DNA from 2 places in the Nocardioides sp. NBC_00850 genome. Region 2 is predicted to be linked to the other one. Evidence: riboswitches for the same ligand, from Rfam matches in the RefSeq annotation. Region 2 holds a riboswitch; the other holds the start of a gene.
What was found. A riboswitch is a leader RNA that binds a small molecule or an ion and turns the genes downstream of it on or off. The one in region 2 is predicted to bind cobalamin.
Positions count from the first base shown of each region.

Region 1: it holds a riboswitch for cobalamin, as region 2 does, so the genes downstream of both, OH802_RS12520 (ribonucleotide-diphosphate reductase subunit beta) here and OH802_RS25595 (hypothetical protein) in region 2, are expected to answer to the same signal.

Region 1 covers NZ_CP108845.1:2,550,186-2,557,612, forward strand. The annotation lists gene OH802_RS12495 (cobyrinate a,c-diamide synthase) at 1-158, shown strand, start outside; gene OH802_RS12500 (cobalamin biosynthesis protein) at 155-1,081, shown strand; gene OH802_RS12505 (hypothetical protein) at 1,069-1,332, opposite strand; gene OH802_RS12510 (hypothetical protein) at 1,422-1,544, opposite strand; gene OH802_RS12515 (ribonucleotide reductase N-terminal alpha domain-containing protein) at 1,572-3,269, opposite strand; gene OH802_RS12520 (ribonucleotide-diphosphate reductase subunit beta) at 3,269-4,267, opposite strand; cobalamin riboswitch at 4,418-4,635, opposite strand; cobalamin riboswitch at 4,725-4,909, shown strand; gene OH802_RS12525 (FecCD family ABC transporter permease) at 5,041-6,051, shown strand; gene OH802_RS12530 (ABC transporter ATP-binding protein) at 6,048-6,899, shown strand; gene OH802_RS12535 (ABC transporter substrate-binding protein) at 6,896-7,427, shown strand, end outside.
Region 2 covers NZ_CP108845.1:5,286,032-5,293,458, forward strand. The annotation lists gene OH802_RS25590 (hypothetical protein) at 1-265, opposite strand, end outside; gene OH802_RS25595 (hypothetical protein) at 259-1,332, opposite strand; cobalamin riboswitch at 1,398-1,530, opposite strand; gene OH802_RS25600 (hypothetical protein) at 1,596-2,231, shown strand; gene OH802_RS25605 (NYN domain-containing protein) at 2,242-3,000, opposite strand; gene gatB (Asp-tRNA(Asn)/Glu-tRNA(Gln) amidotransferase subunit GatB) at 3,132-4,625, opposite strand; gene gatA (Asp-tRNA(Asn)/Glu-tRNA(Gln) amidotransferase subunit GatA) at 4,622-6,118, opposite strand; gene gatC (Asp-tRNA(Asn)/Glu-tRNA(Gln) amidotransferase subunit GatC) at 6,115-6,414, opposite strand; gene OH802_RS25625 (glycosyltransferase) at 6,481-7,427, opposite strand, start outside.

The DNA of each region.
Region 1 (7,427 bases), 2.7 Mb from region 2:
CCGGAGTCCGTGAGGCCCTGCGCGAGCAGGGCATCGCCGTACGCCGCGCCGACACCTTCCCCGGCCTGGGCCCGGACTGGGTGCGGATCGCGGTACGCCCCGAGGGCCCGACCGACCAGCTCCTGGCCGTGCTGAGCCAGACCCGGGCAGCGTCGTGAGCCCGCGGGCGGTCGGGCTCCTGGCCGGCTTCGCGCTGGACCGCCTGCTCGGGGACCCGCGGCGATACCACCCGGTCGCCGGCTTCGGCTCGGTCGCGATGAAGGCGGAGCGCGCCTGGTACGCGGACGACCGGGCCCGAGGCGTCCTCCACACCGCGACGCTGGTCGGCGGAGCGGTGGCCCTCGGCGCCGCCGCGGAGCGGCTCGCCCCAGGCCGGATCGGCACGACCCTGGTGACCGCGGCCGCGACCTGGGCAGTCTTGGGCGGCCGCTCGCTGGAGCGGGAGGCGCTCGCCGTCCACGCCCACCTCGACCGCGACGACCTCCCCGCCGCGCGGCAGCGGCTGACCCACCTCGTCGGCCGCGACACCGAGGAGCTCGACGCCTCCGAGGTCTCCCGGGCGGTGGTCGAGAGCGTCGCCGAGAACACCTCCGACGCCGTGGTCGCACCGCTGGTGTGGGGCGCCGTCGCGGGCGTACCCGGCCTGCTCGGCTACCGCGCCGCCAACACCCTGGACGCGATGGTCGGGCACCACAACGACCGCTACGAGCACTTCGGCTGGGCCAGCGCCCGCCTCGACGACCTGCTCAATCTGCCCGGCTCCCGCCTCTCCGGCCTGCTCACGCTGGTCGCCGCGCCGTCGCGGGCCAGGCAGGCGTGGGAGGCCTGGCGCCGCGACGCCGCGCGCCACCCGAGCCCGAACGCCGGCGTCGTCGAGGCGTCCTTCGCGGGCGCTCTCGACATCCGACTGGGCGGAACGAACCGCTACTACGGCAACCGGATCGAGCACCGCGCGGTGATGGGCGACGGCCGCGACGCCGCCCCCGCCGACGTCGTCAGTGCCACCACGCTGGCCCGCCGGGTCGGCATCGGCGCGGCCCTGGTCGCGGCGGCGTACGCGGTGGTCGTTCAGCGCTCCTGACGGAACGCCCGGGCCAGGACCGCGGGCGGTGCCTCAGCGATGCCCGGTCCGCCGGCGCGGGTCCACTGGGCCAGCGCGTCGGCCACCCTCGCCGAGCCGGCCCTGGCGACCCAGACCGGCCGCGCGCCGCGCTGCCGGCCCTCGGGTGAGGGGCCGACCACCACGACGTCGGCCCGCTCGCAGGGGCCGAGGCAGTCGGCGACACGTACGGTCGCCGACTCCCCGGCAGCTGCGTTCAGCGTGGTGAGCACGGCCGCATGGTCCACCCCGGGCGACTTCCGCTCCGTCCCGCAGCAGCATCCGCGGCAGACCGTGAGCGTCGGCCGCCCGGCCGCCTCGCTCATCCTTCGCAGGCCGCGCAGTCAGGGCCGTTCTCGATGGCGCAGACCTCGGCGTCGCTCCAGTCGTCCCAGGTCAGGTCGTCGATGGCGTCGGTGGTGGTCGGGGTCTCGTTCATGGTCATGCCTCTCCGTCGAAGGAATCAGGGGAATCAGTTGGTGCGGGTCTGCTTGCTGGCCTGGATGCCGGCCCGTGAGCGCAGGTAGTACAGGCTCTTGATGTTCGGGTCGAGCAGGGCGAGCTTGTGGATCTTGCTGATGTACTGCGGGGTCGCGTCGGCCTGGAAGAACAGGTTGAGCGACTGGGCCTGGTCGATGTAGACCTGCCGGTCCGAGGCGCGGGCGAGCAGGATCTCCTGGTCGATCTCGTAGCCCGTCTTGAAGACGTCCTTCTCGTGCTCGTCGAGCCAGTCGACGTGCTGGACCGAACCGCCGTGGTCGACGATGTCGTCGATGTGCGCCTGGTCGTAGACCCCGCGCTCCTCCATCACCTCGACGAGGTTCTGGTTGGCCCGCGGCATCTCGCCGGCCGAGGTGGTCTGGTTCCAGACGTTGGCGACGTACGGCTCGATGCCCTGGCTGGTGCCGCCGACGATCACCGCGGTGCTCATCGTCGGGGCGATCGCCATCAGGTGGGAGTTGCGCCGCCCGACGCACCACTCCGGGATGCCCGCGACCGAGCCCATCCACCGCGACGCGGCGTCGGCGTGCGACGAGATCCGCTCGAAGATGTCCTTGTTGAGCGCCGCGGCCTTGTCCGACTCGAACGGCACCCGCTGCTTCTGCAGGTAGTCGTGGTAGCCCATCACGCCCAGCCCCAGGCTGCGGGCCTTCTCGGTGTAGCGCACCGCCCGCTCCAGGCCGCGGATGGTGCGGGCCTTGCGCAGGAACGCCTCGGCGACCGCGTCGAGGAAGACGGTCGCGACGTACGCCGTGTCCTGGTCCTTCCACTCGTCGTAGGTCGAGAGGTTCAGCGAGGAGAGCACGCAGGTGTAGGAGTGGTCCTCGTCGCTGAACAGGGTGATCTCCGAGCACAGGTTGGAGGCCTTGTTGGCCAGCCCGTTGGCACGGTAGGACTCGGTCTGGGCGGCGTTGACGGTGTCGACCTTCCAGATGTAGCCCTTGCCCAGGACCACCCGGATCTTCAGCACTCGCTGGTAGCGCTCCAGGGCGTCCTTGTCGCCGGCCAGCATCCGGTCGATGAACGCCTGGCTGAAGATCCAGCCGATGTTCTTGTTGGCGGGCTCGCGGAAGATCAGGTCGGCGAGCTCGAAGAAGTCCGGGTGGTCCACCGGGAGGTAGCCCGCCCAGGAGCCACGGCGGGTGGCGCCCTGGCTGATCTGGTTGGTCATCTCCACGAAGTTGCAGAAGACCGGGACCACGCCGTTGGCCTTGCCGTTGTCGCTGAACTTCGCGCCACGGGGCCGGACGTCACCGAGGTACGCCGAGGTGCCGAACCCGTTCTGGGAGAGGATCGCCGCCTCCTTGAGGGTCTCGTAGAAGCCCCAGACAGAGTCCTCGACGTACGATCCCTCGCACGAGACGGGCAGACCCCGGTCGGTGCCGAGGTTGGACAGCACCGGTGTCGACGGGGAGAGCCAGCCGTTCCAGATGGCCTCGAAGAACCGCTCCGTCCAGGAGACGCCGTCCTCGCGGGGGTACATCTCGTCGGCGAGGTCGCCGGCGGTGCTGGCGATGGTCTCGTAGCGCTCCCGGACGCTCTGGTCGGCGACGGTGTACTTGGCCTTGAACATGGCGTAGCCCGCCGTGGTCATGAAGGCGGGCACGACGCCCTCGGCCTGCAGGGCCTTGCGCTCGGCGGAGAGCGCCTCCCAGTTGTTGTTGCTCATTAGAAGCTGAACTCCGTCTCGCCGATGTTGCGGTTGTATTCGTTGCCGGTGACCTGGAAGAAGTCGTGGAACTGGGTGCCGTTGATGCCGCTGTAGAACCATTCGGCGATCGGGTTGGCCTCGACGTTGAACAGCGGCTCCATCCGCATGTTCTCCAGGGTCATGTCGATGCGGGACCTCACGAAGGTCTCCAGGTCGGCCTGGTCGATGCCCGCGATCGGCCCGTGGTCGAAGAGCATCTCCACGATCCGGGCCTCGTGGGCGTAGAGGTGCTCGGCGACGCCACGGACCCTCGCGAAGAGGTCGTCGCGCTCGGCCTCGAACTTGTCGTCCGGGACGGTGGCGGCGTACTCGTCGAGAGTGGTGTTGAACAGCCAGGCGCCGCCGGTGGCGTGCAGGTTCTCGTCGCGGGCGGAGAAGTTGATGCCGCTGATCACGTTCTGCAGCAGGTTCTTCCCGCCGGACTGGAAGTGCTTGAGGAAGGCGAAGTTGGAGTAGAGGACGCAGTTCTCCATCAACGTGAAGACGCTCAGCGCGTAGAGCAGGTCCTCGTCGGCGATCGCGTCCCACACGAACTGGATCCGCTCGGCCAGCACCGGGTCGTTCTTGTAGGAGTCATAGAACTCCTCGGTGTCGATCATCAGCACCTTGTTGAGCTTCGCGTAGAACGGCGCGTGCATGTTCAGCTCGGCGAACGAGAAGGCGTTGGCCATCATCTGGACCTCCGGACGCGGGAACGCGTGGAAGATCCGGTCGCCCCACACCTCGCCGCCGAGGATCAGCTCGTAGATGGTGAACAGCTTCAGCGTCGTCTTGACCGCCGCCTGCTCGGCGTCGGTCATGTTGACCAGGAAGTCCTGCTTGTCGTTCTCGACCGGGATCTCCTCGGCGGTCCAGAAGATGCTCCGCTGCTTCTTGGCCAGGTCCTCGGCCATCGGATAGTCGAAGACGTACGCCGACTTCTCGGTGCGGATCGGTAGACCCTCGGTGTCGATCAAGCCCCATGCCCCTTGCTCACGCAGGCCCCCGGCCCGCTGGATGTCTCGTGCATCCGTGCCGGGGCAGGGAGGACGGCGGCAGCGCGCCGGGCGGACCCGGTCACGTGGTGCTCGCTCGATCCCCTGACCTTCCCTCGAGGTCGCGGACCCCACCATGAGGTGGGCACTGGCAGGTCTTCGGACTCGTGGGCGTCATCGTGCTCGGTCCTAGTGGCCGTCGCTTCCCAGGAGCCGGCTTGCTCCCAGTGCTTCGTGACGGCGGTCGTTCCCACTCACCGCTGCGGGGCAGTCCCGGACTCACACCGGGTTCCCTCTTGCCTCTCCCGCCCCGTCGCCGAGGTGGGAGAACCAGCTGCGAGGACCACTATATGCGGGAATTACACCAATGCAACTTCCTAGATCTTGTGTTCCGCCGTGTCGCCGGAAACTTCCCCGACACCGTCCCTGCGGCCCGTGCTAGCCTCTGCGCCGAGTCGAACGCATCCTGATGGATGCCAGGGAACTCCGGTGTGAATCCGGGACTGGCGCGCAGCGGTGAGGGCGACGGTGACGCTAGGCAGCCACTGGGGACCGGGTCCCTGGGAAGGCGGCGTCACCGGGTGAACCCGAGTCCGAAAACCTGTCGGCTCAGATGTACGTCACGGCCCTCGCGACCAGGGTCCAGAGGACCTGAGAGGCCGATCGCCGTGGAAACGCCGTCCCGCGAGACCCTGAGCCCGCGCGAGACCCTGAGCCCGCGCCGTGCCCGTGACCGGAGACGACGAGTCCCGTTCGTGCCGCTGGTGACTGCGCTGCTGCTCGCCTCGGCGCTCAGCGCCGTCGCGTCCCTGGCCTTCGGGTCCGAGCGGATACCGATCGGTGAGGTCATCGCGGCGGTCGGCGACCGGCTCCAGGGCGACGCCCCGGGGAAGTGGGACGTGATCGTGTGGGAGCTGCGCGTCCCCAGGGCGCTGATGGCGCTCGCCGTAGGCGCCGGCCTGGCCGTCGCCGGTGCGGGCATGCAGACCCTGGTCCGTAACCCGCTCGCCGACCCGTTCCTCCTCGGCATCAGCTCGGGCGCCTCGGTGGGAGCGACGGCGGCGATCACCACCGGGGCGCTGGGCGGCCTCGGCATCTATGCGGTCTCCGGCGGCGCGCTGCTCGGGGCGGTCGGCTCGGCCATGCTGGTGTGGCTGGTGGCCACCGCGCAGGGCGGGTTGACCCCGATCCGGTTGGTGCTCTCGGGTGTCGTGCTCTCCTCGGGGCTCTCCGCGATCGCCTCGTTCCTGGTCTTCATGAGCGATGATCCGCGCGCGGCGGACTCGGTGATGTTCTGGATGCTCGGCAGCGTCGGTGGCGCCAGCTGGGAGAAGCTGTGGCTGCCCGCGATCCTCAGTCTCGTCCTGGGGCTCGCAATGCTGGCGCTGCACCGTTGGCTGGACGCGCTGGCCGCCGGCCCCGAGACCGCCGCGGCGCTCGGCGTGGACGTCGCGGCGCTGCGTACGACTCTGTTCGTCGCGCTGGCCGTGCTGGTCGGGGTCCTGGTCGCGGTCAGCGGTGGGATCGGGTTCGTCGGGCTGATCGTGCCGCACGCGGCCCGGCTGCTCGTGGGCGCCCAGCACCGGGTGGTGCTCCCGGTCGCGGCCCTGGGCGGCGGGGTGTTCCTGCTGTGGGTCGACGTGCTCGCCCGGCTGGTGGCCCGGCCGCAGGAGATCCCGTTGGGCGTGGTCACCGGCGTCGTCGGCGCGCCGCTCTTCCTGCTGCTGCTCGGGCGCGGTCAGTACCGGTTCGGCGGTGACCGATGAGCGACTTCCAGCCCGCGCTGCGGCTGCGTGGGGTCGCCGCCAGGCTGGGCGAGCGCGAGGTGCTTCGCGATGTCGATCTGGACGTGCCGGTGGGCACCCGCCTCGGGATCGTCGGTGTGAACGGCGTGGGCAAGTCGACCCTGCTGCGCATCCTCGCCGGGGTGCTGCGGCCCAGCGCCGGGCACGCCTACCTCGCCGATGACTCCGCCGAACTCCGCGAGACCACCCGGATCGGCTCGCGTGAACGCGCCTGCCGGATGGCATACGTCCCCCAGGAGGAGGTCGTCTCTGCCGAGCTGCTCGTCGGTGAGATGGTGGCGCTGGGCCGGGTACCCCGCACCCGGCCCTGGTCCCGAGGCGGTCGGCAGGAGCGTGAGATCGTCCGGGCGGCTCTCCATGCCGTCGGCCTCGCCGACCGCATCGACGACCCGTGCGACCGGCTCTCCGGCGGCGAGCGGCGCCGGGCGGTGATGGCCCGGGGCCTCGCCCAGGAGTGCCCGGTGATGCTCCTGGACGAGCCCACCAACCATCTCGACGTCGCCTGGCAGCTGCGCCTGCTTCAAAGCGTCGCCGACCGGACCGAGACCCTGGTCGCGACCATCCACGACCTCGACCTGGCGCTGCGCTCCTTCGACCGGCTCGCGGTCCTCGGCCGCCCACAGGACGGCGATCCCGCCGGCGATCCACAGAGTGGCCCGGCGACCGTCGTGGCCTATGGCCCGCCTGCCGAGGTCCTCGACACCATCCGCGTCGAGCACCACTTCGGCGTCGGCTCGGTCCAGGTGCCGCATCCACATCTGGACCAGCCCCACCTTCTCATCCACCCTCGGAAGGACCGATCGGCATGACCCAGCGCATCACCAGCCCCGTACGCCCCGGCCTCGTCTGCCTCGCCGCGCTCGCGCTCGGCACCACGATCCTCACGGCCTGCGGCGCGGAGAAGGCGGCCGTCGACGAGGCGGGGGAGGGCGCGATCACCGTCGAGAACTGCGGTGAGGAGCTTACGGTCGACGAGCCGGTGACCGAGCTGTACGCGTACGACGGCGGGATCATCTCGATCGCCCTGGCGGTCGGCGCCCGCGAGGAGCTCGTCGCCGTCACCGGTCTGGCCCGCGACCAGCAGCTGCTTGAGCTCGCCTACCCCGAGGACCGGGTTGACGAGCTGGAGATCGTGGGTGAAGACCACCCGACGTTGGAGACGGTCCTGGCCCTCGACCCGCAGATGATGTTCGCGGGCTGGGGCTACGGGTTCAGCGAGTCGCGCAACCTGGTGCCCGAGATGGTGCAGGAGCGGGGCATCGACACCTACCTGCTCAGTGAGACCTGCCGCCAGGAGGACGGCGACCGCGGCACCATGGAGGCCTGGACGGCGCTGC
Region 2 (7,427 bases):
GACATACGACGCTGGGCATCGAGGTCACATAGGTGAGCGGATGTCCCGCCTTCTCGAAGAGGTCGGCGCCGGTGTCACCCTCCTCGGGCTGGACACAGGTGACCTCAGGGCCGCCACCCAACGCGTTGGGCTCGACGACGACGGTGACGCCGTCACACGCCTCGGCGGACGAGGCCGCAGACCAAGCGGAGACGGGGGTGAAGACAGGTGCGGTGGCCCCGGCGAGGATCGCCAGGGCCACCAACGAGGACCGCAGGATCAGCACGAGCTCTTCGCGGTCGCATCCTTGGGCAGGAAGACCAGCGACGGCAGCGCCTGGGCGGCGGCGAGGCGGTACATCCCCTCGGACTCCTTGGTCAGGCCCTTGGTGTTGCCCTCGGTCAGCGCGGCGTCGTCATAGGCCACCGCGCCGGCGTCGTCGCCACAGGTCACGACGTGGTCGGCGACCCAGCTCGCCGCCTTCTCGGCGGCGTCGGTCTCACCGGCGCGTCCGAACGCCCACCCGGCCAGGCCGGTGGTGTTGGAGTTGGCGATGTTGCCGGTGGCCGCCTTGAACGACCCGTCCTCCGCCTGGGTCTCCTTCAGCCAGCTCACGCCGGCCTCGACGGCCTTCTCCGCCTCCGGGGACGCGACCCCGGACAGGGCGATCAGCGCGAACGCGGTGGCGTCGGCGTCCGGGACTGCCTTCGGGTCGGCGTCGCAGGTCTGATCAGCAGCGGCGGGGTCGGCCGTGAAGGTGACCCGGAACCACCCCTCCTCGCACTGCTGCCCGGCCAGGAACTCCGTCGCGGCCGCGGCCTCCTCGCTCTCGGCGTTGTTCAGCGCCCACACGGCGTACGACTGTCCGATGGTGTTGGAGTAGTCAGCCGCCTTCTTGTCCTTGGGGTCGAGCTCGTCGGCGATCCGGCCGTTCTCGGCGACCGTGCCCTCGAGCTGCTCGAGCAGACCGGGGTCGGAGGCGTCGACGTTCTGCTGGAGGACGAGCGCCTTCGCGGTCGCTCCGGCCGAGGTGATCGTGCCGAACCCGGGCGAGGTGTAGGCCTTCTTGTTCTCCATCACCGCCGCGGCGATCGTGGAGATCTCCTCGTCGTAGCCACCGACCTCTGCCAGCGCGATCCCGATGTCGGCGCTGAGCCCGAAGTCGTCGGTGCCGTACTGCGCGTTGCGGGCCACGCCCTCCGGCGCCTGGGCCACGAGCCAGTCGGCCACCGCGGTGGACACCTTGGCGTCGTAGGTGGGCTTCTCCCCCTCCTCGACGGCTTTCTCGCCACAGCCGGCGAGCGAGGTGAGGGCGAGGGCGGCGGCGATGCCGCCGAGGACGGTCTTCTTCATGGTTCCTTCCGCGCTGTTCGTCGGGAAGGCCCAGGGCCGACCCGCTGCTTTCCACGACAGCGTCAGGTCAGTACGCGCCCGTCGGCAGGTGCTCCGGCTCGCTCAGGACTCTCGGTCCTGGGCCTACGGTTGCGGGTCAGCGCCGGGATCCGACCGGCTTCCCCCACCACGGCGTGTGTTGATTGAGGCTCTGCTATGCGGGGCAATCCTATGCCGGGCAGGCCCTGCTTGCGGGATCGCCGCCGAGCAGTCACTCTGTCCCCATGCGCCACAGGATTCTCGGCCTTGTCGCAACCTCGATCTCGGCCACCTTTCTCGCCCTCTCCCCGACCACGACGGCGGGTGCGGAGGAGGCACGGACATCGGTCACGTACGCCGATCTGGTCGCCATGTTCGGCGAGAAGGTCGGTGACCGGAGCACCGTCGAGACCGGGCTGCCGAGCCTCAACCGCGCCATGGCCGATGCCGGGATCACCACGGCCTACCGGCAGGCGGCGTACCTGACCACGCTCGCCAACGAGAGCTCCTTCCACCACGACGCCAAGGGTCGCGACAAGCGGAAGTTCACCGGTCGCGGCTACATCCAGCTGACCGGCGAGGCCAACTACACCGACGCCGGCGCCTACTTCGACATCGACCTGCGCCGCCGCCCCGAGCTCGCCCGGTCGCTGGACTACAGCGCGCCGATCTCGCGGTGGTACTGGACCGTCGCCCGCGACATCAACCCGCTAGCCGACGCCCTCGACATGGGCGGGGTCAACGCGGCGATCGGCTACCCCCGCAACAAAGAGGAGGACACCGAGCGCTGTCGCGACTTCAAGGCCGCGCTGAAGCACCTCCACGGGTCGGTGCCCAAGGGCGTTCGATGCTCTCGCCCGGCGTCCACGGAGACCCGGTAGAGGACGTACGTCACTTCTTGTTGCGTTTGTCGCTGACCGCGATCGCCGAGGTGCCCTCGTCCTTGAGCTCGAAGAGGTCGATCGCCTTGATGAGCTTGGTCCAGGTGGCGTACCCGTAGTTGCGCGGGTCCTCGGAGGACTGGTTGCGGATGCGGGAGACCACGGTGCCGACCAGTGCCCAGCCGTCGTCGTCGGCGGCCGCGGCGATGGAGTTGCGCAGCAGCTGGATCAGCCGGGCGTTGCGCTTCAGCGCCTGCCCGTTGGTCGCCGCGGACGACTGCTTGCGGGTGCGCGTGGTCCCGGGCTCGGTGTCGGCCTCGGTCTCCTCCTCGGAGCCACCGAGCTTCTCCACCACGGTGAACCGGGTGCAGGCGCTCTTGAACGGCGCCGGCGTCTTCTCCCGGCCGTAGCCGTAGACCGCCCGGCCCTTCTCCCGCAGGTAGTGCACCAGCGGCGTGAAGTCGGAGTCGGAGGAGACCAGTGCGAACGCGTCGGGGATCGCCGCATGTAGCAGCTCGACGGCGTCGATCGCGAGCGCCATGTCGGAGGCGTTCTTGTGCGCGGTCAGGTCGAACTGCTGCATCGGCCTGATCGCGGCGTCATGCAGCTCCTCGATCCAGCCCTTGAGCTCGGACTTGGTCCAGTTGCCGTAGGCCCGCCGGATCGTCACCTCGCCGTATTCGGCCAGGTCGTTCAAGATCTCGTCGATCTTCGAGGCAGGCGCGTTGTCGGCGTCGATGAGCAGTGCGATGCGGAAGGGCTCGGTCACGCCGGACAGTCTGCCAGTGCACCCCATCGCCGAGTCGGCTCATTCTGACCAAAACCAACGCCGAGTCGGCGCGTCATGACGCGCCGACTCGGCGGAGTTTGTTGTCAGGACGAGCCGACTCGGCGTGGGTCTTAGGCGAGCTTCTCCAGGATCAGCTCGCGGACACGCTTGGCGTCGGCCTTGCCGCCGGTCGCCTTCATGACCGCGCCGATGAGCGCACCGGCCGCGGCCTGGTTGCCGCCGCGGATCTTGTCGGCGACCGCGGGCTGGGCGTCGATGGCTTCGTCGACGGCTGCGCCGAGCGCGCCGTCGTCGGAGACCACGGCGAGCCCGCGGGCGTCGATGATCTCCGAAACCGTGCCCTCACCTGCGAGAAGACCCTCGAAGACCTGGCGGGCCAGCTTGTCGGTCAGCGTCTTGGCGTCGACCAGCTTCTGCACCTCGGCGACCTGCACCGGGGTGACACCGAGCTCGGCGAGCTCGACGCCACGGTCGTTGGCGCTGCGGGAGAGCTCGGCCATCCACCACTTACGGGCGGCCTGTGCGGAGGCTCCTTCGGCGACCGTCGCCTCGATCAGCGACAGCGCACCGGCGGCCCAGACGTCGCGCATCTCCAGGTCGGAGTAGCCCCACTCGACCTGCAGGCGGGCCCGCTTGTCAGCGGTGCGCTCCGGCAGGCTCGCCCGCAGCTCCTCGACCCACTCTCGCGACGGCGCGACCGGGACGAGGTCGGGCTCGGGGAAGTAGCGGTAGTCGTCGGCGTCCGACTTCGCCCGGCCCGCCGAGGTGGTGCCGGTGTCCTCGTGGAAGTGGCGGGTCTCCTGGAAGATCGCCTCCCCCGCGTCGAGGATCCCGGCGTGGCGCGACATCTCGAAACGTACGGCCCGCTCGACCGAGCGCAGCGAGTTGACGTTCTTCGTCTCGGTGCGGGTGCCGAGCTTGCCGGAGCCCTTCGGGGACAGCGACAGGTTGACGTCGCAGCGCATCGAGCCCTGGTCCATGCGTACGTCGGAGACACCCAGACCCAGCAGGATCTCGCGCAGCGCGGCGACGTAGGCCTTCGCCACCAGCGGCGCCTTGGCACCGGTGCCGAGGATCGGTCGGGTGACGATCTCGATCAACGGGATGCCCGCACGGTTGTAGTCGACCAGCGAGTAGTCGGCGCCGTGGATGCGGCCGGTCGCGCCACCGATGTGGGTGGTCTTGCCGGTGTCCTCCTCCATGTGGGCACGCTCGATCTCGACCCGGTAGGTCTCCCCCTCGACCTCGACGTCGAGGTAGCCGTCGTAGACGATCGGCTCGTCGTACTGCGAGGTCTGGAAGTTCTTCGGCATGTCCGGGTAGAAGTAGTTCTTCCGGGCGAACCGGCACCACTCCGCGATCGAGCCGTTGAGCGCAAGGCCGATCCGGATCGCGCTCTCCACCGCCTTGGCGTTCACGACCGGCATCGAGCCGGGCAGACCGAGGCAGGTCGGGCAGACCTGGGAGTTGGGCTCGCCGCCGAACGTCGCCGGGCAGCCGCAGAACATCTTGGTGTTGGTGTTGAGCTCGACGTGCACCTCGAGCCCGAAGGCCGGGTCGTAGCGCTCCAGCACCTCGTCGAAACCGACCAAAGTCTCGCTCATCGGGCCACCTCCAGCTTGTCGATCGAGAGCACCGGGCCGATGGCGCCCTCGAGCGCGGCACCGACGCGGTAGAGACGGGCGTCCTCCAGGACCGGAGCCAGGAGCTGTACGCCGACGGGCAGCCCGTCCACGTCGGAGACCCCGGCCGGGACGGAGATACCGGGCGTGCCGGCCAGGTTGGCCGGGATGGTGGCCAGGTCCTGCATGTACATGGCCAGCGGGTCGTCGAGCTTCGCGCCCAGCGGGAACGCGGTCGACGGGGAGGTCGGCGAGACCAGCACGTCGACCTGCTCGAAGGCCTTCTTGAAGTCCTCGATGATCAGCGTGCGGATCTTCTGCGCCTGACCGTAGTAGGCGTCGTAGTAGCCGCTGCTGAGCGCGTAGGTGCCGAGGATGATGCGGCGCTTGACCTCGTCGCCGAACCCGGCGTCACGCGACGCCTTCATGACGTCCTCGGCGCTCGGGTCGCCGTCGGGGGTGACCCGCAGGCCGTAACGCATCGCGTCGAACTTGGCCAGGTTGGAGGAGCACTCCGCCGGCAGGATCAGGTAGTAGGCCGCCATCGCGTGCTCGAAGCTCGGCGTGGAGACCTCGACGACGTCGGCACCCAGCTTGGTGAGCAGGTCGACCGACTCGTTGAACTTGCTCATCACGTCCGGCGCCCAGCCCTCGCCGGCAAGCTCCTTGATGACGCCGACCTTGACTCCCTTGAGGTCACCGGTCGCGCCGGCACGGGCCGCGTCGACGAGCCCGGTCACCGGGGTGGTCGTCGACGTGGAGTCGAGCGGGTCGTGGCCGCCGATGAGCTCGTGCAGCAGGGCGCTGTCCAGGACCGTACGGGTCACCGGACCGACCTGGTCCAGCGAGTTGGCCAGAGCGACCAGGCCGTAGCGGGAGACCGACCCGTAGGTCGGCTTCACGCCGACGGTGCCGGTGACGGCACCCGGCTGGCGGATCGAGCCGCCGGTGTCGGTGCCGAGCGCCAGCGGCGCCTCGAAGGCTGCGACGGCCGCGGCCGAGCCACCACCGGAGCCGCCGGGGATCCGATCGAGCTTCCACGGGTTCTTCGTCGGGCCGTACGCGGAGTGCTCGGTGGAGGACCCCATCGCGAACTCGTCCATGTTGGTCTTGCCCAGGATCGGCAGACCGGCTGCCTTGATCTTCTTGACCACTGTCGCGTCGTAGGGCGGAACCCAGCCCTCGAGGATCTTGGAGCCGCAGGTCGTCGGCAGGCCGGTCGTGGTCAGCACGTCCTTGACCGCGATCGGCACGCCGTCGAGGGCATGGAGCGCGTCGCCGTTGGCCCGGCGCGCGTCGGAGGCGGCGGCCTGGGACAGCGCGCCCGCGGCGTCGATGTGCAGGAAGGCGTGGACGTCGCCGTCGACCGCGGCGATCCGGTCGAGGTGGGCCTGGGTCAGCTCGACCGAGGTGGTCTCACCGGCGGCGAGAGAGTCGGCCAGCTCGGCCGCCGACTTCAAAATGAGGTCGCTCACTGCTCGTCCCCCAGGATCCGCGGAACCGAGAATCGCTGCTCCTCGACACTCGGCGCACCGGAGAGCGCCTGCTCCGGCGTCAGGCCGGGCACGACGACGTCCTCACGGAAGACGTTGGTCATCGGAAGCGGGTGGGAGGTGGCAGGCACGTCGTCGCCGGCAAGCCCCTGGATCGAGGCGACGGACTCGAGGATCACCTGAAGCTGCGGAGCAAGGTGATCGAGCTCGGCGTCGCTGAGGTCGATGCGGGCGAGGTCGGCCAGGTGCGCGACCTCGTCGCGGGTGATTTCTGGCATGCGCACATCCTAGGTGTCAGCGGCCCCAACTCTCATCTCGGCTGCGCCGCGGCGAGCAGATGAGGCCTACGGCGCCTTGTTCGGGCCGCCGCCGTTGGACGGCTTGTCGGTCGGTCTGCCCGCCGAGCTCGGCTGGGCGGGGGCCGCCTGAGTCGGATCGGCACCGCGAGTGGGATCGGTCGACGGGGTCGGGTCGGCGGCCTGGGTCGGCCGGGTGCTGGCCGTGGCGCCGGCGCCGCTCGATGACGGCTCCGGGGCCTGGGTCGTCGGGTCAGCGGTCGGCTCCGGCGCCGGGCTCCGTGCGGGCGTGGGCCGGTCCTCCCCGTCGCGCGGCTTCTTCTCGAGCGCACCGTGGACGTCGCCGACCTCGGGTACGTCCGGGCTGCCCACCGGCGCCGCGAGCGCGACCAGGCCGGCGAGCATCACCGAGCTGAAGGCCAGCACCAGTCCCCCGCGCCGAGCAGCGGGCGCCGCGGCGGCGCTCCATGCCCAGATCCGCTCGCGACGGCGCCGCAGGTCGGCGGGCAGGTCGCTGCGGATCGCCGCCCAGCTGTTGATCGGGGCCAGCGCGTAGCCGATCCCCTGGAAGGCGAGCAGCGACGCGATGGCGAGCCCGGTCGCCCCGCCGAGTGCGCCGACCAGGACCGCCATGACCAGGCAGGCGACCGCGGCGAAGGTCTCCACCAGGTTGCCCCGCACCACGTCCCGCACCCGCGGCTGCCCCTTGATCTTCGGCGTACGCAGGAAGGTGCCCTCGCGCGAGACCAGCCCGAGCCAGGAGGCCCGCGCGACGGTCACCCCGAGCGCCAGCCACAGCCCGAAGGCACCGAGCGCGTCGCGCCACGAGGCCCCGCTGCGCAGGCGGACCAGTGCGATCGAGCGGGCCGCGCCGAAGAGCACCAGCGCGACAGTGGCGAACAGGAGGAGCCCCGAGAGGCGGCGTACGACCAGTCCCCCGCCCAGCATCAGGTCGAGCGCGCCCGAGATCAGGAAGAAGGTGAACAGGGCTCCGG